2 regions of the Companilactobacillus pabuli genome follow, and region 2 is predicted to be linked to the other one. Evidence: riboswitches for the same ligand, from Rfam matches in the RefSeq annotation. Region 2 holds a riboswitch; the other holds the start of a gene.

Region 1 (15,880 bases), 1.2 Mb from region 2:
AAGTCGACGCTAATACCTCAGCTAGTGTTCACGAAGAGGGCTTAGGATCTGATGTTGGCGAAGAACACTATGAAACTAACGACAACCAATACATCGGTAAATCAACTGCCGGTATGGGAAATGAAATCGTCGTTCGTGTCACTGCCAATAGCAAAGACGACATTCAAGATATCGAAGTTTTGAAACAAAGTGAATCTGACGATTACGGTCTCAAAGCTGTTAAGGAATTGCCAAAAGAAATCGTAGAAAAGAATTCGGTCGATGTTGATACAATTTCTGGTGCTTCTGCTTCAAGTAAAGCTATTAAAGAAGCCGTTTCTGATGCTTTGAAACAAATTAAATAAAACTCTTTTAGGAGTGCAATTGCACTCCTATTTTTTTGCACTAAAAAAGGACACCGCTAAACGATGCCCTTCATGGGAGGTATTTCCTAAAATTATCAATGCCGTCTGCAGGATTTGAACCTGTGACCGCCGGTTTACGATACCGATGCTCTACCAACTGAGCTAAGACGGCTTAAAAAAAATACACCTAATTCCAATGAACTAGATGTAATATATTGAGACACCTAGGTATTTCCTAAGTATTTATAACTCCGGATGTCAGACTCGAACTGACGACACCCTGATTAACAGTCAGATGCTCTACCAACTGAGCTAATCCGGAATAATTCAATAGCTCTTTAACAGAACTATTAAATCTTATCAATTTATAAGCCTCAGGTCAATAACTATTTGGCATTTTCTTTAGTAATTTTTGTAACTCCACCCATATATGGCACTAAAACGTCTGGAATTGTTACAGAACCGTCTTCATTTTGGTAGTTTTCCAAAATAGCGGCAACTGTACGACCAGCAGCAAGTCCTGAACCATTCAATGTGTGAGCTAGTTTTGTCTTACCATTTTCGTCACGATATCTGATGTGAGCACGACGAGCTTGGAAGTCTAGACAGTTTGAACAACTTGAAACTTCACGGTACTTGTCTTGAGCAGGCATCCAAACTTCAAGATCATAAGTCTTAGCAGAACTGAAACTTGCATCCCCACTTGAAAGAACGATTACGTGGTATGGAAGTCCTAATTGTTTTAGGATATTTTCAGCATTAGCAGTCAATTTTTCTAGTTCGTTGTATGATTCTTCAGGTTTTGTAACCTTAACCATTTCAACCTTGTTAAATTGGTGCATACGGATCAATCCACGAGTATCACGACCGGCAGAACCTGCTTCAGAACGGAAACAAGGTGTCAAAGCTGTAACATATTTTGGCAAATCTTTTTCGTCCAAAATCTTGTCAGCAAAGTAGTTTGTCAAAGGAACTTCGGCTGTAGGAATCAAAGTCAATGGGTTTTCATCAACCATAACTGTGTAGACATCTTCGGTAAACTTAGGGAATTGACTAGTACCAAACATGGCGTTGTTGTTAACCAAGTATGGAGGGATTACTTCTGTATAGCCTTCTTTTTGGTGTTGATCCAACATGAAGTTGTAAACAGCACGTTCAAGTCTAGCACCCATACCAATGTAGTAAACAAAACGTGAACCTGAAACTTTAGTAGCTTGTTCGAAGTCTAAAATTCCCAGTTCTTCACCGATATCCCAGTGGTGTCTTGGTTTGAAGTTTTCTTTAGGAACGGCACCGACTTTTCTGATTTCAACGTTAGTACTTTCATCAGGACCAACGGGAACAGAATCATCAGGGATGTTGGGTAGACGAACTAAGATGTAGTTCATCTTGTTTTGTGTTTCTTCAAGGTCAGCATCGATCTTCTTGATATCGCCACCGACTTTTTTCATAGCAGCGATTTCGTCACTAGCGTCTTCTTTGTTGCGTTTCTTGTTAGCAATTCCTTGAGAAACCTTGTTTCTTTCTTCCTTCAAAGTTTCTGTCTTAACTAACAACTCACGACGTTTTTCATCGTATGAAAGTAATTCGTCGATTTCTTCACTTGTAACGCCACGTGAAGCTAATTTGTTTTTGATCCATTCAGGATCTTTTCTGATTAGCTTAATGTCTAACATAAATTCATCCTCCATTATTTGTGAACTTGCACGATTAGCCTAGGTAACTGTTTCCTGCAATATAGCGGAAACGAGCTACACAAGGGCTAATCGTCCTTGTTCCGCTCTCTAATATAAAAAAAGGTCGAAACATCCCAATAAAGGGACGAATCGACCATTCGCGGTACCACCCAGTTTCAGAGTATAACAATACCCTGCACTTTCAGATTTTATCGGATCAACCCGAACGGAATTACCCGTTGCCAGAATGCTGGAATAAAACCTTGACGATTTTCACCGACCATCGTCTCTCTGAAAGGTTTGTGAGTAGGCACTCTCTTAGCTTTATATTCATTGTTAATCATAATTTAAAATGTTATAAATATCAACTAGTAATGACCACCATTTTTAGTAGCTTCGACATCGATATCTTCTAGCTTCAAGAACTTCGTCTTATGCTTGATCTTGTAGTAAGCCCAACACATGAACAAAATAATCAAACCACTATAACTGATCAAGAGACGACCAATATTGAAATCAACCATCGAACGCACATCTTGTCCAATAATAATAATGATACCTAGGATGATAGCTAGAATTGGTCCAAATGGGAACCACTTAGCCTTATACTTCAAGTCATCTAGACTGTAGCCCTTGAATAAGTATGCTTTTCTGAAACGATAATGAGAAAAGGCAATCCCAATCCAAGCGATAAATCCGGTCAAACCACTGGCTGCAACCAAGAGTTCATAGAAGGAATCTCCATACAAACTAGTGAATAAGGCTGCCCCACCAACTAAAGCAGTTAGTAGAAGTGAGAAGACTGGTACACCACGACCATTAGTTTTTTCAAAGACCTTTGGTGCCATATTATTTTTACTCATTGACCAGAGCATTCGACTGGCAGCGTATAGTCCAGAATTAGCAGCGGAAATTACTGAAGTTAAAATAACAGCGTTCATAACTCCGGCAGCTAGTGGAATACCAACTTTCTTGAAGACAATCGTAAAGGGACTGATAGCAATATCGCCAGCGTCTGATCCCAAAAGATTTGGACTAGTATAAGGAATCAAAGCACCAATAATGGCGATAGACAAAATGTAAAACAATAAAATTCTCCAAAAGACTTGTTTGATAGCCTTTGGGATACTCTTTTCAGGAGTTGCTGATTCACCAGCTGTGATACCGATCAACTCAGTACCTTGGAAGGAGAACCCGGCAACAACGAATACACTTAGAATCGCCGGAACGCCTCCAACGAAAGGTGCTTTTTTATATGTATAATTTGTCAACCCAACAAAGTTTTCATTTCCTAAAATTCCTAATATACTTAAGACACCAACAATCAAGAAAATGATAACAGCAGTAACCTTGACTGATGATAACCAGTATTCAGTTTCACCAAACGAACTTACCGAAATAAAGTTAATTACCAAGAGCACGATCATGAAAGTTAAACTGATCTTCCACGAGGTCCAACTTGGGAACCAATATTTTACAACTATAGAGATTGTGGATAAATCGACCGCCAAAGTAATCGCCCAGTTGAACCAATAATTCCAACCTAACGCAAAACCAAAAGCAGGATCGATAAATTTTGTAGCATATGTCGCAAATGAGCCGGAAACTGGCATGTAAGTTGCCATTTCTCCCAAACTAGTCATTAAGAAGTAAACCATAATACCAATAGCCACATAAGCTATCAAGGCACCTCCAGGACCAGCTGTTGAAATTGAGGAACCGCTTGCCACAAACAAACCAGTTCCAATTGACCCACCAAGTGCGATCATCGACAAATGACGGGTCTTCAACGACCTATTCACATCATTATTTTCCATCTTTCATTCCCCTTTTTGGATATAAAAAAAATCCTTATTATCAGAGGAACTACCGACAATAAGGATTATAATTATCCCATTAATCAATAGCTCAACGAATTAGAGAGTGTCTCCGTTTGCCGGCAATATTGCGGAAACGAGTTACAAACGGCAGGCTGCTGTGCTTTTGCCCAGAACCTAAACGCCGTTCTCCACTCTCTTAATCGACAGTCCACCACCTATTAAGCAGTAGCCCAATCAAATTACCAAGTAGGGATAATTGATTTCGGCAAACTTTCCTTTCATATCTTTTCAAAGTACCCTATCCATACTCCAAAATACTAATAATAAAGATTGCACCTCTATCTGATTACAAAACATTATAAATAAATGTTAAGATAGTAGCAAGTAGTGTTTCATTTATTATTAAATTATTTTAATTAAACGTTACCGGGGGAAGACAAATGTTGGAGCAAATTTTCTTAGTTAAGCAAGACGTAGAAAAATACAAAATGCTAACTGTTATAAAATCTTTACCTCCTCGTGAAGTAAACCTAAGCAACATTAGTAATCGACTACAATTCACCTACCAAAAAACATATAATATTTTTCAAGCATTACTGGAAGATTTAGCTGACGTCGCTCCCGACATTGACCCTAGCGATACGAAAATCGAGTCAATCGACTTCAGAAAAGTTTCCATTGATACTTACCGACTATTTTTGGTAAAAAACTCAGTCGTTTTCCAAGCCTTCAATTATGGTTTGACTAATGCCAATCCGTCATTTGAGAGTTTCAGTGACGAACACTTTACGAGTAAGTCCACTTTAAATCGTCGAATGTCTAAATTCAGAGCTTTTCTCAAAAACTTCGGTCTCAAGATTTCCAACTCGACACTTGAGATCAAAGGTAATGAGAAAAATATCCGTTGGATGGCATACTATGTTTATTGGTACACATATCACGGGCAAGAATGGCCATTTAGTTTGATTCAAGAAAATTCTATCGATCAAATTATCGGTCGGACTGATATTACCTTCGATAATCCAATCGTTCATTTCCAATTAAAATATTTTCTAGCAATTTCTAGAATTCGTTTGATCAAACGTCACTATATCGACGAACTACCATATTATAGCGATGTTTTTGGCACTCAAAGTCTAGGCGAAGATATTTTGACACAAGAAGATTATCCTATCGTGCCAGTAGTTGCTTTAGATAATGAAAACAAATTGATCAATCTCTTCAGAAGAACCGCCTTCCAACCTAGCGATACTTCATTTGAGCAACCAATCAATGCCAACGCTAGAATCAATCCGAAGTTCTATGCACTCGTTTATCACTTTATAGATTTCTTAAAGGAACATTACCACGATGATATGTCGGTCTACCATAACCAAAAGACTTTGAAACACATCATGACTTACGTAACACGTGACATCGTTTTCTACTACATTATGGCACCTTATTCCTTAATGCATTTGGATTCGATGTATCCTAATGAAGATAGTGAGAAGAACTTTACTGACTTGTATAAAGATGTCTACACCTTCTTCTCTAACGTCGACCAAAATGAATTCCCTGGAATCTACAACGCTGCAGAATTGATTTCTAAAGACTTATATCAAGTTTTGCCTAGTTATATCTCCACTATCCGTGCTGAAGATATTATCAAAGTCAAAGTCTTGATTGATCCTGGTAACCAAACCGCCGAAGTTGTTTTGAGAAATATCCGGACTTTGGACTTCGTTGAGATCGTTCCTAGCAATGTTTTCGATGATGTCGATGTGTTGATCACTTCAATGGATGTGTTGCCTTTGGATATCGAACGCAAGAAGTATCCTGAGAATTTGAAAGTTATTCCTTGGGATATTTCTTCAACGCGTCCTGATTATATTTGGTTGTTGATTCAATTGAATCAGGTTTACGTTAAGAAAATCAAGAATAAACAAGATGAAGAAAAGAAGAAAAAGGCATTGTAGTATTGGTGTTATATTGCCGTCGTCCGCAAAAGCCCTGTGATTGGCTGGAACGCTGCCGACACAACTTGGAGCCTTTGCTAAGCCCAAGTTCGGGCAAAGTCTTCAAGATTGGTCTTATTCTAAGCAACAAGTTGCTAAGAATAATTTGGCGGCTGAGCCATCACAGGGCTTTTGCTACCGACTAGATAGTTGTTTTATTTCTTAATTACGATAAAAAATCAAAATAGCTCTATAAGGATGCAATTTACATTCTTATAGAGCTATTATTTTGCCTAATTTGCAATTGAATTGACTAAGGTCCAATTTAGAGTTCCTTGATATTTGCCTGCTGGTGATACTTGGTCTTGGTTTGGTTCTAGTAACAAGCCAGTATTTTTCGTCCAACCAGCTGATAGATCACTAATAGTCTTATCTTGGTATGAGGTCAAGTCTTGAGCTATCAATTCATCAGAACTAGTCAATGGTTCAGTGGTTGCTTGATTCTTTTTATAAACCAAATCACCGTTAAACTTTTTACCATCCATTGATAATCCGGTTGATGAAACATCTAGCTTCCAAGGAGATCTGAGACTTGTGACGGTCAAATCGAAATCATTTTTTCTGGCAATGTATTTCTTAGTTGTCTGATAATTAATATCTTGAAAATCTAGATTTTTTGAAACAGTCAATTTCAAAATTTTATCAGGGACTTTGTTGCCTTCAATTTTGAATTGCGGAGTACTTGTTGTTTCAATCGCATTATCACCTTTGAACGTAGCTGGTGCTGGTGAAACCGTAATTTCTTGACCAGTTGAATTAGTGGCAGTGCCGTTTAAAACGATGTCAGCACTCGTGTAGCCAGTACTTGCATCGATTGTTCCGAGGTCTTTTGTCAAAGTGTAACTCAAAGTACTATTGGTCATCCCTTTAGCATCAGAAATTGTGATTGGTGCACTACTATTGCCATTGGCGTCTTTATAAGTGATCGTAGCTGAACGATATGTAACGTCAGTTGGCAAATTCAAATCAGAGACGATATTTTGCCAATTTTCACGTGAAGTATCATCCCATTTCAAGTTGTAATCAAAGCTCAAATTATCACCATTATTGACGGTATTGTCGGTTGAATCGTCAGTGATAGTTTTGTTCAAATCGTTATCAGTCAATGAAGATGTTACTTTGGCGGTGGCTAAAGCAGGAATTGATTCAAAGACTGCCAACTTGCTGTAATTGGCTTTTTCATTATTGGCACCGGTCAAGCCCCAATAAACGTGTCCATCGGTTGGATTACCAAGTTCACTAGGATCAACCGGAATAGTTTCCTTAACTTCGTCATAATATTCACTCTGACCTGTATTAGCAGTTCCGTCAGGATATTTGTCATTGTAGTCATAACTAATCGTAGCCGGATTGCCATTTTCAGCTGGATTCCAAGTAAAGGTCAAATGATGCCAATAAATTGGATTACCATTTTCATCGTCACCGTCAATCAAGTGAGTCTGAGTTGGTGCTGCTTGATAAGTTGACAAAGCCTTACCTTTATTGGAAACACCTGTGATATAAGCCCACAAGCTACCATTTCCAATCGTTGAAAGGCTGGCCTTTAGTTGATCATCGTTACGAATATTGTTTAAATCCAATGACTTGTATGAAACTGAATTGCCAGGATAAGTCAAATTGATCAAACCATAAGAACTACCCGTATTACCTAATTTTAATGAAGGAATATAATTGTCAAAATCAACATTCAACAAATCATTATAGGCTGGAAAAGTAGCAGGTGGAGTGTCTGTACCTTTAGGTGTATCAAAACTATTCAATGTGTAGTACAAATATTTCTTTCCACCGGTATGTATGACATTATCGTAATCTATTGAAGATTCACCAATTTGAATAGGCTGTTGAAGCTTACTCCCCATCAAATTGTTATCTTCTGTTTTGAAGTTCAAAGCAATACTGTTACCAACTGCAGTCTGAGCGGCCTGTTCCGGGGTATTAGTAGTAGCGCCAGAACTAGAGTCCTTACTCCAACTCCAATTACCCAAAAGATTAGTCCCAATATCTTTCAATTTAGCTGTATCGGCTCCCATCGAACCTAGAGATTGCATCCCAGCTCCCATGGCAGAGGTTCCACGCGAATCATTTTGCAAAACTAACGACATCCCTTCGCCATTGCTCAAAGGATCGGTATCTTCTCCAGAACCAAAATAAAGCCAAACTGAAACGGTTTGTTTCTTATTTATATCAATATAATTGTCGCTACCACTACCGATTTTTGACCAAGCAGCACCTACACTTTTTTCGTCACCACTCTTAGCCATATCCAAAACACGACCATTATGCTTATCAGATGAATCGCTAGAATTATTGTAAATGGTGGCCGAATTAGTTTGATACGAATAATTGTCATCTTCAGTAGATGTCTTCTCAAAATTGCCAACATCAAAATACTTCGAAATATCCAAACCAACCGGCGCATTGTTAATAGCATCGCTGTCGGTGTCCGCAAAAACCACTTGAGCAGTAAACGGCATGAGAACAATAAATGTCAATAATAAAGCCGATAGAACAGCCAATCCATTTTTGTTATTGAACGTAACACGTCACTCCTTCAATTATCTCTATTATTATGATAGTTCATAATTAAAGTGTTGAACGTTAATAAATAATAAAATTATTTTTGATTATTGAATTATTTTGTTAAAACTTATCTAAAATTTCATGCATGGAAATAGTCTCTTGATTATCAAGTCTCCTCTTTTATATGGACATTGTGGTATGTAAGTCGTGAATGTTCAGCTCTTATGTATTAAATATTACGCAAAAAAATGGTTCTAAACTTTCTGGTATTGATGAACAATCAATACCAGTTTTTTTATACTCTTTGAAATAAAAAAAGAACATCACTGTTCTCGTGTTAAGATTTAAGCGACCAAACCAAATCAAACAGGAGTGAACAATGATGTCCCAAGACAATTCTATACTATGTGCACTAGACATAAAAGACAATAATATAAAAAATGTTTCAGTAAAGGATGCCAAGATAAAAAAACGTGGCGTTATAAAACACATTAAAATAGTGAATGCTGAACTATCTTATTCTTTATATAGGTGCCCTCAATGTGGAATGAATACACTAGTTAAAAATGGTAAAAGAACCACTAATGCAAGATTAGCTAGCTTTAATGGTATCGAGTACCACCTAGTACTAAGAAAGCAACGATTCCTGTGTAGGAACTGTGGAAGCACCTGCGGTGCCCACAGTGATCTATTGATAAAAAATCATACTATGACCAAACAGATTAAGAATAGAATCTTTTCCATGGCTAAAGAATCATTTACTCTGTCATCAATAGCTAAAGTCATCGGTATTTCAGCCAATACTGTAAGTAGGATTTTATATAGTAATACCAAAATTCCTAATAGATGTGCGCATTTGCCAGAAAATCTTTGTTTTGATGAGTTTAGATCCGTAAAAAATATTTTTACATTTATCGCCATCGATGCGGATACGCATCGATTGGTCGAATTGATACATGACAGACTGTCTAAAACAATAACTGAACACTTTATAAATAATTACAGCTTATCGGAACGACAAGCTGTAAAAACCGTATCAATCGACTTAAATGCCAACTATCAATTAGTCGTTCATCGTATATTCCCCAATGCTCGCATTGTCGTAGATAGGTTTCATATAGTTCAACTTTGTAGTAGAGCCTTGGATCAAGTACGTATCAATTCTTTAAAAAAATTGCCTGATAAAAAATCTCGTATATATAAAGCAATGAAATCTGATTGGCGTCTATATCATCTTCCAGAGGAAGATGTAGACGATACTCATATAAAATTTATTGTCGGCATAAATGAATTTACGACTATTCAAAATGTCATCGATATAGCTACTGATGAAATACCAATTTTCAAGGAAGCTTATGGTACTTATCAGAGTATTCAAAGATCAATAAGATATCATGACATAAATCTACTTCAGGAAACTACTTCTGGATATAAAAGAAATGGAACTGCAATGGATACAGCCATTACAACGTTACGAAAAAACATAGATTATGTGAAAAATAGTTGCTTATTGCCATATTCCAATGGCCCTCTAGAGGGCACCATTGGAAAGATAAAGAAACTAAAAAGAAATTCTTATGGCTTTAGAAATCTTGAACACTTTATTAAAAGAATAAGACTGATTTGTGCATAGAAAAAGAGCATCCTTGATGAGGATGCTCAATGAGCTCAAAATCATTCATCAATACGATTTGACAAAGAGCCAAAAAAATCGTCTTACCAATCAAAATTAGTAAGACGATTTTATCTTTATTTCTTATGACGTTCTGAGCGAGTACTACCTGATCTTGAATCTTTTGACTTGTCAGGTTTCTTAGTACTTCTCATATTGAGTTTGCCACGACCTTTAGTTGGACCATTGCCCTTATTACGTTGTGAGTAGTAGAGATACATCCAAACTACGACGGCAATCAAGACAATAATTCCAATGATGATACCAATCCATTGTTTGTTGTTGGATTCTTGTTTTGGTGAAGCAGCATCATTGACGTTATCAACTTGACGTTGTTTGACAGTGATATTGTAATCAAACGACTTTTCAAAACCAGAATCGTTCTTTAATGTGATGTGTGCTTTGTAAGTTCCCGCGTCCAATTTCTTCACTGGAATAAAGTAGTTGAATTGCGAATTAGGAGCGATTTGCAGGTTATCTGCACTATAGTTGGTCTTCTTACTACCATTAGTAATTTCTGCCTTCAGGGACACTTTATTGATGTTTATCGGTGCTGTATTGTCCAAGGTGTAGGCAATTCCTGTCGATCCGGCTACAGCTTTTGGTGCAGCGGAAGTCAAATGCATATCAGGCATGACACCATCATCTTTGGAGCGCAAAACTACCCCTTTGACGTAGCGAACTTGATTCTTAATATTGATGTTTTTAGACTTCGTTGGACTAACAGAAGCTGTCGTCGTAACACCACCCAAAATAATCCCAGAATATTCAGAATCGGGTGACTTTACTTTGAACTCGACCGTCTTATTTTCACCAGTAGCCAAGTGGACAGTTTGTTTACGTTTGCCTTCGACTAGGGATGTCAAAGATGGCAATTTTGACTTGTACAATTGAGCGTTGTACTTATCATAGCCAATCACACCAGAGTCCGCCGTATAAGCATTATTGACTTCAGCCGTGACTGTGATTGATTTACTACCAGTATTAGCAATCAAAACTTTCAAAGTCTGATCTTTTTTAGGTTCAACTTTGAGATCAAAGAAAGACTCATCTTTGTTAGTTTGATTGTCTGGCAAAATCGCCTGAATCGCATAGGACTTATCAGGCGCAGCTTTGACTGTTGTCGCGAAAGGTAAAAATGTCGCAATTAATAGTAATAATGTGGAAAAAAAGACAATTATTCGTTTCTTCATACTTTTAACTCCTACCTGAATGCCATATTGCCCAGAAAATTAGGAAAATCAACGATACTAAGACGCAGACGATTAAGATGTAAGTCGTTGTCTTATTGTAAATCAGACCCTTACAACGCTTGTTAATGTCGTTAGCCTGATCTTGGGTGATGGTATAAGTTTTGTGGAACGTCCAAGTAGCCTTCCCACTTCGAGCCGCACCTTTGACGACGTACTTCCCCGCTTGAATTGGAGTCGTATTTTGGTCAAAGTCAACTGGAATACGAGAATTTGGGGCTACTTTAGGATATGTGAGATCCGCTGACATAGTTTTTGGACCTAGGTTGAATCTATCAAGCCAACTCTTGCGTTTGACTGTTACGTGGACGATGACTTTTTTCATCATCCCTGGTTCTTTATTTTGGAGGTTTACTATTATATGAGGTTTCTTATTAATTACATCTAAAGATAGATTATGTAATGATAATATTCCCCCAACAGGTTTATTATCATCAGTTATCCATACGGGTACATCCGCAGTTCCTGACACAGCACTATCTAATGAACGGATACTAAAACCTCCAAGAACCAAGCCATTAATTTTTTTTGAAGGTAACTTAACTTTAAATTTTAAATCTTTTGTTTTATTCGGAGCTAATGTTACCTTCTGAGATTTAGTCATATCTGAAAAAGCATACTTTAATCCATACTGACCCGCTTTTACATCATCAGTATAAACTATTTTTCCATCCATTGAAGTCGTGGCATTAGTAGGCACAACTTTCAAATGCAATCTTCTAATGCCAAAATTCGACAGTGAAATTTCCAAAGTTCTTTCTGAATTTGAATCACCAATAATTTGGAAACGATCAGTAACATCCGAATCTCCAATTAAAGGAGTAACGGTTAAGCCATCAATATCAGCTTTTACATAATTATCAAACGAAAAGAAGGACACTAGTGAAAGAAATATTCCAAAAACTAAACATACTACTTTTTTATTCATAATAACCTCTAATTAAAAGCTCTGTATGCTTCTATGATACTAAAAAAGCCGTTCCAATTGTTGGAACAGCTTAATATTTATTTATTAATTAACGACGACGTCTTCTAGTTGTATTTCCAGAATTATTGTTGTTATCTTTATTATTATTTCTCTTACCTAAATAGACTCCTAAGCCCAAAATAATTGCTAGAGCTAGAACACCTAGCAAGATCCATAGCCATAGATAATTAGGTTTAATTCCTGCTAATTTGTTGTATTTAGCAGCATCGTTGTTTGTGATTGTGAAGTCTTTATTGATTACCCAACTCTTGATTCCACCTGCTGTTTTATACGTTAATTTCAAGTGATAATTACCAGCCTGGAGTCTCTTTTTTCCCCAAGAAATTGAATAATTATAAGTAGATGTAGGAGCTAAATTTTGATTATTCTTAACTTCAGTAATTTTGAATTTCTTATCACTTTTACTTGTTACAACTGCCTTTGAACTTAATTGACCAGCATACGCATTATTTGCATTGTGAACTTTTGCAGTCACACCAGCATTTGGTCCCTTTGCAGAACTAACTGTATTTGGTCTGACCGACATAACTGAATATTTAGGTTCTTGATTTTCCTTACCATTTTGATGTATTTGAATAGGTATAGAATAACTAAACTTATTCTTTAATAAAGTACCATTTGATGAAACAGTTTCTTTTGCTTTTTCTTTATAAGGACTGACATTAAATCCTCCCATTATATACCCATTAAAAGATTTCTTAGGTATAACAATGTTTGCAGTTAATGTAGCAGTCTTGCCAGCTGGAACACTTGCATATGATAAAACAAAAGTTTCGGATCCGGTGCTATCTCCGGTATTATCACTATTCAAAACAACGTTGGCATTAGTACCGCCGCCACCTAGAAGTCCAGAAGTGTCATCTGACTTACTGGCGACAACCGCTACCGGTGCTGACCTGTCAGCGCCACCTCCTGTCGTGCTGTTAGATTCGGCAATTACATGTGTAAGACCAAATCCTCCAATCACACCCAACAATATAACGGCAATTGCGAAGAAACCGACTACTCGCTTTTTGACATTGAGACTTTTTCTAGTTCTCATTCTTTTTTTCATATAAAAAACCTCTTCATCAAAAGTCTGTCTGTTTTCTCCTTACGCTTTGTATAGTACCATCTGTCTACCTCATAACTAGTCCGAAATTATTAAGAATTTCTTACAAGAAATGAATCATTTCTTCAAAAGGTAGTATTTAACCAGATTCGACTGCATTGCATATGGAAGCGCTTGATTGACTTCATAAATGTATTTAAATCCCAATAATTCCAATAATTTTTGTGGTGCTTGATTATCTTTTTCACTTGATGCCCAAATCTCAGTCAAATTCAACTCGTTAAATCCATAATCGATTAACAGCTGAACTGACTCTTTGGCGAAACCTTGATTGCGAAACTTCCTATTAATTACGAATCCTATTTCTCGTGTTAGTAGCAAATCGTTACTTGCGCCACGTTTGTTCATTTCGATTATTCCGACCATCTGATCAGTATCTTTTTGAGCAATGACGAAAGCGCCATCCCTTCTTTGATACATCTCCAACAAATTGTGGGCAAAATTTTCATCAGCTGTATATTCCAATCCAGCTAAATCATGATTAGTTTTGTCCTGTACCAATTTAAAGAATTCAGGAAAATCTTCTTTTTGAAAATCTCGAATAATTATTTTCTTTCCTATTAAGTTCATCGCTATATTCCTTGTCTTCTCAGTCTAATTTCTAGGTTTTTGATTCATGGTCATTTATAATAAATTTAGTTCGAATAGAAAGGTGTGATTTGTATGGATTTAGATTTTAAGGGAGAAACGATTACTACTTATGGTGATCCTTTGACTGTAGGTGAAAAGTTCCCTGATTTTACTGTTCTAAATAAAGATAACAATGAGGTCAAGTTGAGCAGTTTCTTAGACAAGCCTCTACTTATCAGTGTTGTTCCAAATATCAATACTAGTGTCTGCAGCGTGCAAACTAAGCATTTCAATGAAGAAATTGATGGACATTCAGAAATCAACTTTGTGACTATTTCAACTAACACTCCGGAAGAACAATCTCACTGGTGTGCTGCTGAAGGGGTTAAGAACATGGTCATGCTATCTGATATCGACCATGACTTCGGTAAGAAATCAAAGATTTGGATCAGAGATCGTAATATTTTAGCTCGTTCCGTTTGGGTCGTTGATAAGAATGGTGAAATTATCTATTCCGAAATCGTACCTGTTCAAACTGATGAACCTAGTTATGATAAGGTCCTCGGTCAACTAAATGAATTAGTAAAGTAAAAAATTAAGGTAGCCGTTTGACTGCCTTTTTTTAATGCCTAAATTAACGCCGACGATGCTTTACAAAAGTTACAAAATGCAAGATACAAGCCAACAAGACGAAGAAAATCACTGTAAAACTGACGTAGTTCAACCAGAAGTTACTGCCGATCCAGCTCTTTAGTGGCACTTGAATCCCCATTGTAATTAATGCCATTACCGCAATCATGAAGAATAATTGAATATATCTTTTCACAGTTGAATCATCCTTTCTCTTTTTGACAGATATCTTTTTCGCATATTTGTGACACAATTCTTTCTTATTATTAGGAATTTCTTTCATCCCAAAAGTATTTGGCAAAACTATCTCGCCGACTTTGATCACGCCAGCAGCTGACATCACTCGATCAATCGTCTTGAAACTTTCGTCAGTGACACCGGTTAAAAAGTTTTCCAAAGTCGAGACGTAACAAGAACTGATACTCAAATAATGCTTATTCTTGAATTGTCCCGGGATCGTATCACCATTTTCCTTGAAATAAACTAGTTTTGGTCGCATACAATCGAAGAAATTCTTCAAGACACCGGATAATTCACGAAAATAAGTTGGTGCCGCAAAGACCCAGACATCGCTATCCATCAATTTTTGCGATAATTCATCCAAAACAGCATTTTTTTCATGATATTTATGCGGAGTTATTTCGTAATTTTCTAAATAGATGGTTTCAGTTTCGACACCAGGATCAACATTATCCAAGACTTCAGCTAGCATTTTAGCATTGAGTCCATGTTCCTGGTGCGAGGCTAATATTCCTAATATCTTCATATATACCCTCCCCTTTTTATTAATTTTAGTATAGACACATATAAGATACAAAAGACTAGCATTATCAAAAAATTGTTGCTACAGTATGGTTAACTAAGGAGGTTTTGAATTTATGAAAGTTCTTATCATTGGTGCTCACGGAAAAGTCGGACACCTATTAATTGGAGAATTACAATCAAGAAACATCGATTTTGTTGCTGGATTGCGTAGTCAAGAACAGATCAAGGCCTACAATGAAAACAACATTGAAACACAATACATTGATTTGACTGCATCTTTAGACGAAATCAGCACATCTATTGAAGAAAGTGGTGCCGATGTCATCGTCTTCTCTGCCGGTGCTGGTGGTGCAAGTGATGCATTAACTATGGAAATCGATCTTGACGGTGCTATTAAAACAATGATGGTTGCCGAAGCAAGTGATATCAAGCGTTATATCATGGTCAGCTCAATGTTCAGTGACAACCGCGAGAAGTGGGACGCTACTGGCATTAGACCTTACATGACCGCTAAACATTACGCTGATGACCATTTGC
Region 2 (15,880 bases):
TCAAATTATTTAAATCGTTATTGTGTAGGTCTTGTTCATTTATTTGAATTTCATGAGTAAAAGTCGCATTGCCGATTAAGTGTAATTCACTGAGTTCCTTAATGGAATTTAGATTAACATGAGTTTTAACCATGCCACCTGGGTTGTAAACTGAAATGTCTTGCGTTGGATCGAACCCATTAGAGTGAAGCAAGGCAAAAATCAAACTAGTAGCTGACATGCCAGTTCCACAGGCATTTGTAAAGCCAACACCACGTTCATAGGTTTGAACGAATAGTTTGTTGGTGTCTAATATCTTAGCAAAACTGACATTGACTCCTTCAGGGAAGTAAGGATTAGTGGAGTTTAAAGTCTTTCCTAGAGTTCCTAAATCATCTTCATTGATTTCAGGTACGAAGCTGATTAGATGGGGATTAGGAACAGCTACAGCAGAAAATTTTTGCTTAGGTAAGAATTCTGGGATATTTTGATCGATCATTTCGGGCATTTGTTGATAACTGAAAGGTAGGTCCGTGTTGTTAAAGGATATAGGAGCAATTTCGACACTAAAGGCAGGAACACCTTCATAGAAATCTTCAGCTTTAGAAATGGACAAGGGAGCTTCAAGTGTCTCGACCTTGAATTCATTTAAATGATACTTTTCAGATAGGTAACGGCTAACTGTTCGTAAACCATTGCCACACATTTTAGCTTCGCTGCCGTCAGCATTGATGACACGCATTTTTCCCAGACAATTTTCACTAGTATCGACGACTAATAATCCGTCAGCACCGCCGAGTGTATTTTTGCATAGATTAATAGCTAAAGCTTTTAATTCATCGTCAGGTAAGGGAGTATCTAATAAAGTTTGATCAAGGATGAAAAACTTATTTTCTGAACCATGGACTTTGAGTAATTTTACCAATTTTTTCACCTCATTAATTGAAAAATTTCTTATAAATTTGTCTAACAGCTTCATCTGCATCTGATTCCTGTACACCTAGCATGATGGAGATTCGTGATGCACCTTGGTTGATCATATGGATGGCAATATTGTTGTTAGTTAGTGAATCAATAATTTTGCCGATTGTATTAACATTATGAGCAATGCTTTCGCCGACGACCATGATGATAGCGTAATCGTCGATCCACTCTAAGTAGTCAGGTTGCAAAACTTCTTTGACATCGTGACAAAGGTTGCTGATAGTAGTTTTATCCAATTTGGAACGATCGAAGATAACTGTCAAATCATCAATACCAGAAGGCATGTGCTCGTAAGAAATATTGTACTTATAAAAGAGTTGCAAGAGTTTCAAAGTAAAACCGACTTCTTTATTCAACAAGTAGCGGTGGATATAAAGGGCTGAAAAACGTTTAGAACAAGCAATCCCAGTGATTTCGTTTGAAGGATTGAATAAGAATTGTTCAGGGACGATCAAAGTTCCTTCAGCACTAGGGTTGTTGGTGTTTTTAACATTGACGGGAACTTGTCCTTTGACTGCTGGAATGATAGCTTCATCTTGAAAGACAGAAAAACCCGCATAAGATAGTTCTCGCATTTCTCGATAAGACATCTTCTTGATTGCTTGAGGATGCTTGACAACGTGGTTGTTAGCAACGTAAATGGCATCGACATCAGTAAAGTTCTCGTACAAGTCGGCATGCAAGCCGCGACTCAACATTGCTCCAGTAATATCAGAACCACCACGAGAAAAGGTAAAAATACTGCCGTCTTGACTGTAACCAAAAAATCCTGGGAAAACCAAACGGCTGTCTTCTGGTATATCAAAGTTCTCTAAATTACGATAAGTATCTGGTGAAATATCGGCATCATTGGGTTTTCCATGAACGATGATACCGGCTTTTTTAGGATCGACAAAAATTGATTTAATACCTTGAGCATTTAAAACTTCATTTAACAAAATAGCATTGAGAAATTCACCATGTGCTTTGAATGCTGCCATTAAATGTTCATTATCTGAGAAATCTGTTTTAGCTAAATTGACTAATTTATCTTTTAGAAGTTTTATGACTGAATCATCAAGTTTAAAATAGTCGCTTATTTCGTGATATCTTGAGATAATCTCCTTGATAATATTAGTATGATCTTCGTTTTCGATAACTTCATTAGCGTACTCGATTAACAAATCGGTAACTTTTGTATCGCCATGGTATCGTTTTCCGGGAGCCGAAGTAACGATTACCTTCCGTTCTGAGTCATCTTCAATAATATTGATGACTTTTTCAAATTGTTCTCCGGTTGCGAGGGAACTGCCCCCAAACTTAACGACCTTCATAACTTACACCTCTAAAATTAAATAGTTTTTAATGATGAGTGTATCATTTTTCCCTATTATGACAAGGAAAAAATATTAATTATTAGAAATATGAGAATATTTTTAATATCACTTGACGTATTATGAGTGTTGTTATAATCTTAATACCAACAAAAGAGGTCGCAATCGACATGAGTAAATGAGGGAGCTTCTGTAAAAGCTTTGAACTTATTGAAAGGGGAAGTTGCCGAAGCACTAAATTTTACAGGATTTAGCGAGCTGGGGCGTATTACAAGATGATACGAACTGTCGTGATCAAAAGTCGGTCACGTTGAGCTTATGACAAAATTGATGCAGATTATTTATGGATCTCTTTGTTATTAAGCAAGGAGATCTTTTTTATTTGGTAAAAGGAGCAGTGATTATGATAATAGATGATTTAAAGAGTGAAAATGGCCATTTGATGATTGGCGGCGTTGATAGTGTCGAGTTAGCAAAGAAATATGGAACTCCACTTTATGTTTTTGATATTTCTCAAGTCCGTAGCCAAATAAGAAAATTTAAATCCGCATTTGAAAAGAATAATTTAAAATATCAAATTAGTTATGCTAGCAAAGCTTTTGCTGTTAAAGCTATTTACCAAGTAATGAAACAAGAAGATGTTCATATCGATGTTGTTTCTGGCGGTGAATTGTATACCGCCTTGAGTGCTGGTTTTCCAAGTGAAAAAATCAGTTTCCATGGTAATAACAAATCTTACGATGAATTGTTGATGGCAGTCAAAGAACACGTCGGCGTGATTATGCTGGATAACTTCCACGAAATCGACTTGTTATCACAAATTTTGAAACAAGAAAAAACCACGATTAAAGTAATGTTGCGTTTGACACCAGGAATTTCTGCACACACACACAAATACGACCAAACTGGTCAAACCGATAGTAAATTCGGATTCGATGTTGAATCTGGTCAAGCAAACGAAGCTATGAAATTAGTTTTAGATGATGAGAATATGGAACTTCTTGGTATCCACGCTCATATCGGTTCACAAATCTTTGGTACACAAGGTTTCGTCATGTTAGCTAAGAAGATGATGGAAATTGCCAAGAAATTCCAAACTGAATTTAATTATTGGCCTGAAGTTATCAATCTTGGCGGTGGCTTTGGAATTAGCTATAACGAAGATGATGATCCAATTACCGCCGACGAATTTATTAGACAAATTGCTGATGAATTGAAGAAAACAAGCAACGATATTCCAGAAATTTGGATCGAACCTGGTCGTTCAATTGTTGGACCCGCAGGTTATACGCTTTATACTGTTGGTTCAAGAAAAGATATTCCCAATTTAACTTCTTATTTGTCAGTTGACGGTGGTATGGGTGACAACATCAGGCCGGCTTTATATCAAGCTAAATATGAAGCTGTTATTGCTAATAAGATGGATCAACCAAATGAGCAAACAGTTCACGTAGCTGGAAAATATTGTGAATCAGGTGACATCTTGATTGATCAGCAACAATTGCCTAAAACAAAACCGGGCGATATCTTAGCAATGTTAGATACAGGTGCCTATGGATATTCGATGGCAATGAATTACAATCGCAATCCAAGACCTGCGGTAGTCTTCGTCGAAGATGGTCAAGATAAATTAGTTGTTAAACGAGAAACCTATCAAGATTTGACTAGTTTAGATTTGGATTATTAATTTGGAGGAAAGATTTATGAAAAAAATGAATGCAGAAGAAATCATCAATTATATAGGAAACTCTAAGAAAATTACTCCCGTTAAGGTATATGTTCAAGGGGATGTTTCTAATGTGAATTTTCCTTCAGATGTGAAAGTTTTTAAGAGTAGTGATTTAGCAATTTTGATTGGCGACTATAAAACAATTGAACCAATTTTAAAAGATAATAATTTAACTGATATTTATGTAGAAACAGCTGCTCAAAATTCAGCTGTACCAATGTTAGATATCAAACACATCAATGCTCGAATCGAACCGGGAGCTATCATTCGTGATCAAGTTTCAATCGGTGAAAATGCTGTGATTATGATGGGGGCAGTTATCAATATCGGTGCAGAAATTGGCGACAAGAGCATGATCGATATGGGAGCTGTTCTCGGTGGTCGTGCCATTGTTGGTAAAAATTCTCACATCGGTGCTAATGCTGTTTTGGCCGGTGTCGTTGAACCTGCTTCTGCTCAACCAGTAAGAATTGGTGATAACGTTATCGTTGGTGCTAATGCTGTCGTTCTAGAAGGCGTTCAGGTTGGTGACAATGCAGTCGTCGGTGCTGGTGCCATCGTAACTAAAGATGTTGCTGAAAATGAAGTCGTAGCCGGAGTTCCTGCTAAAGTCCTCAAAGTTAAAGATCAAAAAACAACTGATAAAACTAAAATTGAGAGTACTTTAAGGAAGTTATAATTATGGTTTTAACAGAGGAGCAATTAATTCAAATAAGAAGACATTTGCATACTATTCCTGAGTTATCGATGCAGGAAGTAAAGACACATACCTATCTTCTCGAAGTGATAAAGCAATTTGACCAGACTAATTTGGAAATTAAAGAGCTACCAGAACTACCAACTGCTCTGTTGGTGTTAGTCAAAGGATCAAATCCTAAGCGTAATCTTGGATATCGTTGCGATATGGATGCTTTACCTGTAACTGAAGAAAATGGTTTGGACTATGCTTCAAAAAATCCTGGGGTGATGCATGCTTGTGGCCATGATATTCATATGACAGTTGGATTAGGGATTTTAAATTATTTCAGTGAGCATCAACCGCTTGATAATTTAGTTTTCTTTTTCCAACCAGCTGAAGAAGCTGATAGTGGTGGCAAAGTTGCTTTTGATTTAGGAGCATTCACTGGTGATTTTCACGTTGATGAATTTTATGGTCTTCATGACAATGCTCAATTAAAAACTGGTGTGATAGGTTGTCGCAATGGTACTTTATTTGCTGGAACGACTGAAGTAAATGTCACTATCAAAGGTAAAAGTGGTCATGCTGCTTATCCGCATTTAGCAAATGATGCGGTTGTGATTGCGGCCAACTTTATTCAACAAGTGCAAACGGTGATTTCTCGTAGTATCGATCCAATAAAATGTGGCGTGATTACTTTTGGCAAGATGGAAGCTGGCGTGATTCGTAACGTTATTGCCGGTTCAGCCCGTTTAGAAGGTACGATTAGAGGCTTGACCCAAGATATGATTGAATTTATTCGTCAACGTATCAAAGAAATTGCTAGTGGCTTAGAAAAGTCATTTAATTGTGAAATTTTAGTGGAATACAATCAAGGTGGATATTACCCAGTTGAGAATAATCCTGCTTTGACGAAACGTTTTATTAATTATATGAAGAATAATTCTCAAATTGATTTTGAAGAAACTGAGCCCAAAATGACCGGTGAAGATTTTGGGTATTTGATCAATAAGATTCCTGGAACGATGTTTTGGCTCGGTGTTGATAGTAAAGGTGCACTTCACTCAGCAGATTTCTTGCCCCATGAAGCTGCAATCAAAAAGGGAATTGATGCGATGGTCGGTTTCTTAAATTATCGTATGGATTTGGAGGAAAATTAGATGTTTGAAAATGTTGATTTAATGACAGCGATAATTACGCCGTTTGATGATAATGAAAAAATTGATTTTTCAGCCTTGAAAAAATTGACTGAACATCTACTAGATACAGGCAGTAAGGGTTTTGTCGTTGGTGGTACGACTGGTGAAACGCCAACTTTGACTGAAGCTGAAAAGCTGGAGCTTTATCAAAAATTTGTTGAAATTGTCGATGGACGAGTTCCTATTATTGCCGGTGCTGGTAGTAATAATACTGCTCAAACGATTGATTTTATTAAGAAAATCAGTCAGATTAAGGGAATCGATATGGCTTTGGTCGTGGTGCCTTATTACAACAAACCCAATCAACGTGGGATGAAAGCTCACTTTGAAACGATTGCTAAGAATTCTCCTTTGCCAATTATGATTTATAACATTCCAGGTCGAACCGGCGTTTTAATGGAAAAAGAAACCGTTGTTGAATTGGCTAACAATCCTAATATTCAAGGTGTAAAGCAATGTAATACCATGGAAGATTTGGAGTATATCGTTGAGCACGCTCCAAAAGATTTCAACGTTTACAGTGGTGAGGATGCTCAAGCACTCTTTGCTAAAGTAATTGGTGCCAATGGAGTTGTTTCAGTTGCTTCTCATCTCTATGGAACGGAAATGACTGAGATGTATCAGGCTTTGGACGAAGGCAATTATCAAATTGCTGGTAAAATTCAACGTCAATTAACACCAAAGATGGCTGCATTGTTCATGTATCCTTCACCTTCACCGGTTAAGGCAGCTTTGAATCACGTCGGTTATCAAGTTGGTGGTTGTCGTTTGCCAATCTTAGCTTTGAATGAAGCAGAACAAACTAAATTATTTAAAATTTTAGATCTTTAGGAGTTTTTTATGATAAAAGTTATTATTTCCGGCTTTTCTGGCTCAATGGGTCAAAAAGCCGTCAAAATGGTCAATGATGCAGAAAATTTACAATTAGTAGCTGGATTCAACCCTGTTGTGACTGATTTGAATCCTGAGACTTATGGTCTTGATAAAAATGTGAAAATTTTTAATAAATTGACTGATATTAAAACAGATGCGGATATTTGGATCGATTTTTCCATTCCCAGTGCCGTTTTTGAAAATACAAAATTTGCGATTGAACATGACATTCGTCCGGTAATTGGCACTAGTGGGATGAGTGAAGAGCAGACTGCAAAATTAAAGAAATTGGCTGATCAAAAAGGTTTGGGCGGTATTATTGCTTCTAATTTTGGTTTGTCAGCTGTCTTGATGATGAAATTTGCTCAAGTAGCAGCCAAGTATTTTGAAGAATCAGAAATTGTTGAAAAGCATCACGAAGATAAGATTGATGCGCCTTCAGGAACCGCTTTAAATACTGCTAGATTAATTTATCAAGCTAGAGGTCACGACCAAGTTCAACACAGTTCTGAAGACCCATTGCAGACGCGTGGTGGCGATTATCACGGAACTAAGATTCATGCTTTACGCTTACCAGGTTTTGTCGCTGATGAAGAGGTTATCTTTGGTGGCATTGGCGAAACTTTGACAATTTCTCAAAGTACGACTGATCGTCAATCATTTATGACTGGTGTAAAGTTGGCCATCAATGAAGTAGTTAAATTAGACCACTTAGTAATTGGCCTCGAACAAATTATTTAGAAATTATTTCAAAAAATTACAAAAACTCTAATAATTTATCGAGTTTTGTATTAGAATTAAACTACATTTAATTTTTAAGGAGTGTTGAAGAATGCCAGAATTAGATTCATCAGTAAAAAATGTAGTAAATGAAACGATTGCCCCTATGGGTAGATCAATGATCAGAGAGTTTGCTGAAAAATTTGCAAAAATTCCTGGTCTAGTTAAATTGACACTTGGCGAACCAAATTTTAACGTACCTGAACACGTTAAAACTGCTGCCATTGAAAGTATCAAGGAAAATAAATCTCACTATTCAGACCAAAAAGGTTTCTTAAGTCTTAGAGAAGCCATTTCAGGTTACTTGGATAAACAATTCGATCTTCAATACGATTCTGAATCAGAAGTTGTCGTAACTATTGGTGCTACAGAAGCTATCTTTGATACTTTTGCTGCCATCATTAACCCTGGTGACAAGGTAATTATTCCTACACCAACTTTTGCTCTATACATTCCAATCGTTAAGATCCTTGGTGGAATCCCGGTTCAAGTTGATACAACTGCTGACGGCTTCCAATTGACTGGCAAACATTTAGCTAAGGTTATCGAAGAAGAAGGCGAAGATAAGGTTAAAGCCTTGATGCTAAACTTCCCCGGTAATCCAACTGGTTTTGTTTACTCAAAAGATCAATTGCAAGAACTTGTTGATGTTGTAAAAGATAAGAACATGTACGTTGTTTCCGATGAAATTTATGCTGAATTGACATACAGTCACAAACATTTCTCAATGGCAAAACTCTTGCCAGGCAAGACAATTTTGATTAACGGTCTATCTAAGTCACACGCTATGACTGGTTACCGTATCGGTTACATTGCTGGACCAAAAGATTTCGTTGAACAAGCTAATAAGATGCATGCCTTCACCGTTACTGCTCCTTCTAATCCGGCTCAATTTGCTGCTGAAGAGGCTTTGAAGAATGGTATCGATGATCCAATTGCAATGAAGAAGATTTACCAAGAACGTCGTGATTACTTAGTTGATCAACTAAACGACATGGGTTACGAAACAATCTTGCCAGAAGGTGCTTTCTACACATTCTCCAGGATTCCTGAAAAATTCGGCTTGAGTTCAATCGAATTTGCCGATAAGTTGGCCACTGAAGGTCTCGTTGGTGTAACGCCGGGTGTTGCCTTTGGTAAAGGTGGAGAAGGTCATTTCAGAATTTCTTATGCCGCTTCCATGGAAGACATTCAAGAAGCCATGAAACGTTTGAGAAAGTTCACAGAGAGTTTATAAAAAATATTTAAGGGATGAAGATTTATGAGTGATGAATATACAGTAGCAATTTTGGGTGCCACAGGTGCCGTTGGAACACGTTTAATTCAACAATTAGAACAATCAACTATTCCTGTTTCAAAAGTAAAATTATTAGCATCAAGTCGTTCTGCAGGAAAGGTTTTACAATTTAAGGGCCAAGATGTGACCGTTGAAGAAGCCAAACCCGAATCATTCGATGGTGTCGATTTAGTTTTGGCATCAGCTGGTGGAGCAGTTTCTAAGAAGTTTTTACCAGAAGCTGTCAAACGTGGCGCTGTTTGTGTTGATAATACTAGTGCTTTTAGAATGGAAGAAGATGTTCCATTGGTCGTTCCAGAAGTGAACGAAGCTGCACTTTATAATCATCACGGCATTATCGCCAATCCTAACTGTTCAACTATCCAAATGATGGTTGCTCTAGAACCAATCAGAAAAGCTTTTGGTTTGAAGCAAATTATTGTTTCAACTTACCAAGCTGCCAGTGGTGCTGGTCAAAGTGCTCTAAACGAGTTGTATTCTGAAGCACAAGATTACTTAGATGGTAAAGACATGAAAGCCGATATTTTTCCAACGAAGGGCGATAAGGAGCATTATCCTTTAGCTTTCAACCTCTTACCACAAATCGATGTTTTGGAAGATAATCTTTATTCTCACGAAGAATGGAAAATGATCCATGAAACTAAGAAGATCATGCTAGGTGATATGAATTCACCTAAAATCAAGGTCACAGCAACATGTGTCAGAGTACCAGTGCCAATCAGTCACGGTGAATCAATTTATATTGAAGTTGAAGATAAGTCAGCTACAACTGAACAAATTCAACAATTGATCAAAGATGCCCCAGGAGCTGTCTTACAAGATGACCCTAAGCATCAAGTTTATCCACAACCTATTAATGCAGTTGGTAGTCGTGATACTTTTGTTGGTCGTATCCGTCCAGATTTGGAAAATGATGGAGCTTTCAATATGTGGGTCGTTTCTGACAACTTATTGAAGGGTGCTGCCTGGAATACAGTTCAAATTGCCGAAAGACTAGTTGCTGACGATTTGGTTCATGTAAAATAAATAAAATCAGTATGGAATGCAGAAATAAGTCTGCGTTCCATATTTTTTTTATTATTTCTGTTAAAATGTGAAGAGACATTTAATTTCAGGTGAGAAAAAAATGAAGCGAATAATGAATGTATTTAATGAGGGCGTTTTAGACCTGTTGGCTAACGCTGGAGTTGCGATTCCGTATTTTTTCTGTTTGACGTTATATAACCAAAATAAGAATATTTTCGTCTTTGCATTGCCATTTTTGATGCTCTATACTTTTAGAGCTTTGGGAATGCTGCTGACGACTTTTATTACTTTGCCAGCTTCGACGATGCTTTCAATGTCGAATTTATTTGGGGTAATTGGTTCACTTTGTATGCTAGGGGCTAGTAATCCAGTCTTTGGTATTATTGGTGGGGTCTTCTTAGGTTTGGCCTCCAGTTGGATTTGGCCGTACTATTTGACGGTTCGATCTCGAGGTAAGATGGACAAAGAATTTAAATTCAATCGAATGCATACTTTATCGATGGTTTTGACGATCATCTTATTATTGGTCGTTGAATTAATAGCCACAAAGACTAAATTATTGAGTCTGTCATTTATTTTATTAGCTTTCTTGTTCTTTGCTGCGATGGTTGGAGGTATGAACGTAACCCATCGTTTGACCTTCTATCAAGGTTTGGAAAAGAAGCCAAAGTTTCGGATCAATTCATTCTTTAATTTGATTGTGTTAGCGAGTTTGGTCATGCTATTGTTCATCATTCGCTACACACGTCTAAAAGAAGTTTCCAATACGATTGATTTAGTAATCAGTATCGCTGCTATTGTATTGTTCTTGATTCTTGCGTACTATCAATTGGGAGTTCATAAAAAGATGTTCCCAGTCAGTTTAGTAGCTATCAATCGTGGTGTCGTTATGAATTACGTTATGCTATATGCCATCTTCGACAGTACGATCCGTTTCAAATTCAATACGTTGATGCTAGTTTATACGATTTATTTAGTTGGTTTTGAGTTAGGACCAGCTCTGTTGAAAAAACATAAGAACTGGCGTTATCCTTTGCTACTGATAGGTCTAGTTTTGGCATTGTTTAATTATACGTATTTCATCGGATTGTTCTTATTGGCCGTATTCGTGGGGACTGATAATCGGATTTTAAACGATGCTTTATATACGAATCCAGACTTAGATTCTGAACGGGCTTTCTTGATTAAATATCAGTTATCCTGTGTCGGAAATGTATCACAACAGTTGATCTATATGACAACTATTTATTTCATCAGTTACTTTACAGATATTAATGCCTTAGGATTTTTTAATAATATTTCCAATGGTCCAACTAACTCGACGCTTTATGGAGTGCATTTATTCATTACTGCAATCGTCTTTATTTATGCGGCGGTCACATTTTATTTTGCTCGTGAAAAATAGTAATTTAAGTCATTACAACGCTATGAGATTTGTTTTATTGAAAGTATTTGAGCATAGTGAAATTTGATATTGTTAGGCAAACTTACAAGTTATAACGGCTGTTTGTGAAGTTGCTTCAATGATGTTTTTTAGAAATTAAAAATAAGACTACTATATATTGTATGCTTGTGTTATATAACACCAACATATGGTATTTAGTAGTCTTTTTTATTATTTAAAATTTTATAAGATAGTTATGTAGATCAAAGATAGGAGAGATATAAATGACCACGCAATTAATTCAATTGATAAAGATTCCAGTTGAAAAAAGAAGTGGCTTCAAAACTAAATTTTATCCATATAAAATCGAATTTGTGCTAGATAAATTAGATTTATCTCAAAGTCAACAAGACAATTTAATCGAAAATTTGGTATCTAAATTCATAAAACTTGATTCAATAACGACTAAACAGATTCGTCAAGTTATTACGGATAATTTAATGACACAGAATTTGATTCAAGCTGCAAAATCTTATCAAGACTATTTTATAAATGAACAAGAAAAATTTTCTCGAGCAACTAATGTGAAACTAAATATCGAAAAGTTATTTAACCGTAATGAGCAAGTGGTGCATGAGAATGCCAATAAGGATAGCAATATCTTCAATACTCAGCGGGATTTAGAGGCTGGTGTAGCAAGTAAAGCTTTAGGTTTAAAAATGCTACCTGATATTGTAGCTAAGGCCCATTTACGTGGAGACATTCATTGGCATGATTTGGATTACTCACCAGTTACACCTGAGACTAATTGTTGTTTGATTGATTTTAATGAAATGCTTACTAACGGCTTTAAAATCGGTAATGCTTGGGTATCTTCACCAAAGTCTATTCAGACAGCTACGGCACAAATGTCACAGATTATTGCTAATGTTGCATCGTTACAATATGGTGGCTGTTCAGCTAATCGAATCGATCAATTATTGGCACCTTTTGCGGAGCTAAATTATCAAAAGCATCTCAAAGATGCTCAAAAATGGATTGCTGTTGACAAGCAGGTCGAATTTGCCAGAGAAAAAACTAAAAAAGATATTTATGATGCTATGCAAGCGCTCGAATACGAAATCAATACTCTTTATTCGTCACAGGGACAAACGCCGTTTACGACGATTAATTTCGGTTTGGGGACGAGTTGGATCGAACGTACTATTCAAAAATCTATTTTAGAAATTCGTATCAAAGGCCTAGGAAAAGAGCATCGGACAGCAATTTTTCCTAAACTAACGTTTACCATCAAGCGAGGATTAAATCTGAATCCTGAAGATCCTAATTATGATATAAAACAATTGGCTTTAGAGTGTTCTACTAAGAGAATGTATCCAGATCTTTTGATGTATGACAAAATCGTTGAAATTACAGGCAGTTTTAAGACTCCAATGGGCTGTCGTTCATTTTTGCAAGGATGGCAAGATGAAAATGGCCGAGAAGTTAATTCTGGTCGGATGAATTTAGGCGTTGTAACGGTCAATTTGCCACGAATTGCTTTGGAGTCAAAGGGTGATATCAAGTTATTTTGGGAAATATTTGAAGAAAAAATGCAGATTTGTCACACTGCTTTAGAATATCGTATCAAGCGTACCAAAGAGGCCAAGCCTGAGAATGCGCCACTACTGTATATGTATGGTGCTTTTGGTAAGCGTCTAAAAAAAGCAGATTCTGTCGATGAATTATTCAAAAATGGTCGAGCTACCGTGTCATTAGGTTATATCGGCTTATATGAAGTTTGCACACGCTTTTTTGGCAATGATTGGGAGCAAAACCCTAAGGCACATGACTTTGCTGAGAGTATTACGAAGGCTTTAAATGAAAAATGTCGCAAATGGGCAAAAGAAAGTGGCTATCACTATAGTCTTTATTCAACGCCAGCAGAATCTTTAACTGATACTTTCTGTCGCGATGATTACGAAAAATTTGGCTCTATCCCTGATATTACTGCTAAAGAATACTATACAAATAGTTTTCACTTTGACGTCAGGAAGCATCCAAATCCTTTTGAAAAATTAACGTTTGAAGAAATTTTTCCTAAATATGCGTCAGGTGGTTTTATTCATTATTGCGAATATCCTAATTTACGTCAGAATCCTAAGGCTTTAGAGGCAGTTTGGGATTGGGCTTATGATCATGTGGGGTATTTAGGAACTAACACTTCAATTGATCAATGTTTTAAATGTGGCTTTCAAGGCGAATTTAAAGCTACGCCAAGGGGATTTTCATGTCCAGATTGTGGCAATAATGATCCGGAATTTTGTGATGTCGTAAAAAGAACTTGTGGATATTTAGGTAATCCTCAACAAAGACCAATGATTCATGGAAGACATGTAGAAATAGCTTCACGGAAAAAGAATATGACTTCGGAGATGATAAAAAATGCGGCCAAATATGAGAGAACCAAACAATCCGACTCCCAAAGAATGGTTGAGCGCGGACCACAGTCTTAAAAGAATTGCCGATTATAAACCATTTAATTTTGTTGATGGAGAAGGGGTTAGATGTAGTCTCTATGTATCTGGGTGTCTTTTTCGTTGTCCAGGTTGCTATAACGTTGCTGCTCAAGATTTTCGTTATGGGAAGCCATATACTAAGAAATTAGAAGACCAGATTATTAAGGATCTTAGCCAAAGCTATGTTCAAGGATTGACCTTATTAGGTGGAGAACCTTTCTTGAATACGGAAGTGTGTCTATCGTTATGTAAACGAATTAGAAAAGAATTCGGTCATACAAAGGATATTTGGTCTTGGACAGGCTATTCGTGGGATGAAATGATGCAGGAATCAGACGATAAACTAGAATTGTTATCTTTGATCGATATTTTAGTTGACGGTCGATTCTTACTTAGAAAAAAAGATCTATCGTTACAATTTAGAGGCTCGTCTAATCAAAGAATCATTGATGTGCCAAGGTCTTTAGCCAGTGGCAGCGTTGTAATATGGGATAAATTAATTAAATAATGTTATCAATTGATAAATGGCATCTATTTTAAATCAAATAGGTGTCATTTTCTTTGCTTTTTCTGACTTAAATCAGACATAATATAAGCTAAATTAGTTTCTTTCCAGATTAAATTAATGCTATGAAATCTACTTATGTAGCTTATTACAACTTTTTATTAAAAATGATAATTAAATGAGAATCATTCCAAAAAAGACTTTAAAAAAGATTTTAAAGCAGTTATAATTTGGGTAAAGATAATAATCGGAGGGATGTGTTTTTATGAACTCAGATAAGATTAAGTTATACGGAACTTTGACTATTGGTTTCATTGCTGCAGTGTTAGAGTTTATTTTCCATTTGCCAAGTTATGCCCAATTAATTATCAGTATTTTGGGTCTTTTATTAGCTTTGATTATGTTCATTGATATGATTAAGGTTTTAAAGTCTGGCAATTTTGGAATCGATCTGTTGGCTATTACGGCTATTGTGGCCACAATTGTTTTGGGGCAATATTGGGCTGGTTGGATCGTATTGTTGATGCTGACAGGTGGCGATACTTTAGAAGAATATGCTGCTAATAAAGCTAAGAGTGAATTGAAGTCACTTTTAGATAACACACCATCGAAAGCACATCTTTTAAAGGACGGCGACATAACTGATGTTGATATTGATGATGTCAAAGTTGGGGATGAAATTTTAGTTCGTCCTAAGGAACAAGTTCCAGTTGATGGTGTAGTAATTGATGGACAATCTGAAATTGATGAATCTTCATTAACCGGTGAATCAGTTCCTGTGAATGTTTCAAAAGGTAGTCACGTTATGTCTGGTTCTATTAACGGGGAAAATCCTTTCCAAATTAAAGCGGAAAAAATTGCGGCTGATTCAGAATATCAAGCTATTGTTAAATTGGTTAAAGAATCAGAAACTCATCCAGCTAAATTTGTTCGTTTGGCTGATCGTTATGCCGTACCATTTACTTTGATTGCTTATATTATTGCGGGTGTGGCTTGGTATGTTTCTAAAGATCCAGTTAGAATTGCGCAAGTTCTTGTAGTAGCTTCACCTTGTCCATTGATTTTGGCAGCACCGATTGCCTTTGTTTCGGGAATGAGTCGTACGAGTCGTAATGGTATTATTATCAAATCCGGGACAGCTTTGGAGAAACTCAATTCAGCTAAGACAGTAGCTTTTGATAAAACTGGTACGATTACGAAAGGAAAGCTGTTTGTAGATGAATTTAGAACAACGAACCATTTCGATGAAAAGACCGTTATGTCATATGCGGCCTCAATTGAACAGAATTCGAGTCACGTTATGGCGGAGGCAATTGTCGATTACGCTAGAAGCAATAATGTAACTTTGAAAAAGACTGATGATCTGAAAGAAATCACAGCTGAAGGAATTGTTGGTAAAATTGAAGGACATGTAGTAAAAGTCGGCCAAGCTAGTTTCGTTACAAAAGAAACAGTCGATGAAGTAAAAGGTTCGGGTGTGTATGTTTCAATTGATGATCAATACGCTGGTGTTTATAGTCTACTTGATCAAATCCGTCCAGAATCAAAAGCAACGATTGCTAAATTAAAGGATTTTGGTATCAAGAATATCTTGATGATTTCTGGGGATAAAAAAGAAGCAACCGAAATGGTTG

Evidence for each region. A riboswitch is a leader RNA that binds a small molecule or an ion and turns the genes downstream of it on or off. The one in region 2 is predicted to bind lysine.
Region 1: it holds a riboswitch for lysine, as region 2 does, so the genes downstream of both, G6534_RS01235 (amino acid permease) here and lysA (diaminopimelate decarboxylase) in region 2, are expected to answer to the same signal.

The regions. Positions count from the first base shown of each region.
Region 1 covers NZ_CP049366.1:241,601-257,480, reverse strand. Annotated here, with positions in the region: gene G6534_RS01255 (FAD-binding protein) at 1-344, shown strand, start outside; tRNA gene G6534_RS01250 (tRNA-Thr) at 444-516, opposite strand; tRNA gene G6534_RS01245 (tRNA-Asn) at 594-666, opposite strand; gene serS (serine--tRNA ligase) at 731-2,020, opposite strand; gene G6534_RS01235 (amino acid permease) at 2,389-3,837, opposite strand; lysine riboswitch at 4,014-4,189, opposite strand; gene G6534_RS01230 (helix-turn-helix domain-containing protein) at 4,281-5,798, shown strand; gene G6534_RS01225 (hypothetical protein) at 6,071-8,329, opposite strand; gene G6534_RS01220 (ISL3 family transposase) at 8,737-9,990, shown strand; gene G6534_RS01215 (DUF916 domain-containing protein) at 10,107-11,222, opposite strand; gene G6534_RS01210 (WxL protein host-binding domain-containing protein) at 11,227-12,207, opposite strand; gene G6534_RS01205 (DUF3324 domain-containing protein) at 12,296-13,321, opposite strand; gene G6534_RS01200 (GNAT family N-acetyltransferase) at 13,436-13,948, opposite strand; gene tpx (thiol peroxidase) at 14,042-14,539, shown strand; gene G6534_RS01190 (NAD(P)H-dependent oxidoreductase) at 14,583-15,344, opposite strand; gene G6534_RS01185 (SDR family oxidoreductase) at 15,457-15,880, shown strand, end outside.
Region 2 covers NZ_CP049366.1:1,501,504-1,517,383, reverse strand. Annotated here, with positions in the region: gene dapF (diaminopimelate epimerase) at 1-904, opposite strand, end outside; gene G6534_RS07365 (aspartate kinase) at 918-2,276, opposite strand; lysine riboswitch at 2,422-2,602, shown strand; gene lysA (diaminopimelate decarboxylase) at 2,680-3,963, shown strand; gene dapD (2,3,4,5-tetrahydropyridine-2,6-dicarboxylate N-acetyltransferase) at 3,980-4,684, shown strand; gene G6534_RS07350 (N-acetyldiaminopimelate deacetylase) at 4,687-5,844, shown strand; gene dapA (4-hydroxy-tetrahydrodipicolinate synthase) at 5,845-6,714, shown strand; gene dapB (4-hydroxy-tetrahydrodipicolinate reductase) at 6,724-7,497, shown strand; gene G6534_RS07335 (aminotransferase class I/II-fold pyridoxal phosphate-dependent enzyme) at 7,589-8,773, shown strand; gene G6534_RS07330 (aspartate-semialdehyde dehydrogenase) at 8,798-9,859, shown strand; gene G6534_RS07325 (hypothetical protein) at 9,960-11,264, shown strand; gene nrdD (anaerobic ribonucleoside-triphosphate reductase) at 11,528-13,738, shown strand; gene nrdG (anaerobic ribonucleoside-triphosphate reductase activating protein) at 13,668-14,249, shown strand; gene G6534_RS07310 (heavy metal translocating P-type ATPase) at 14,512-15,880, shown strand, end outside.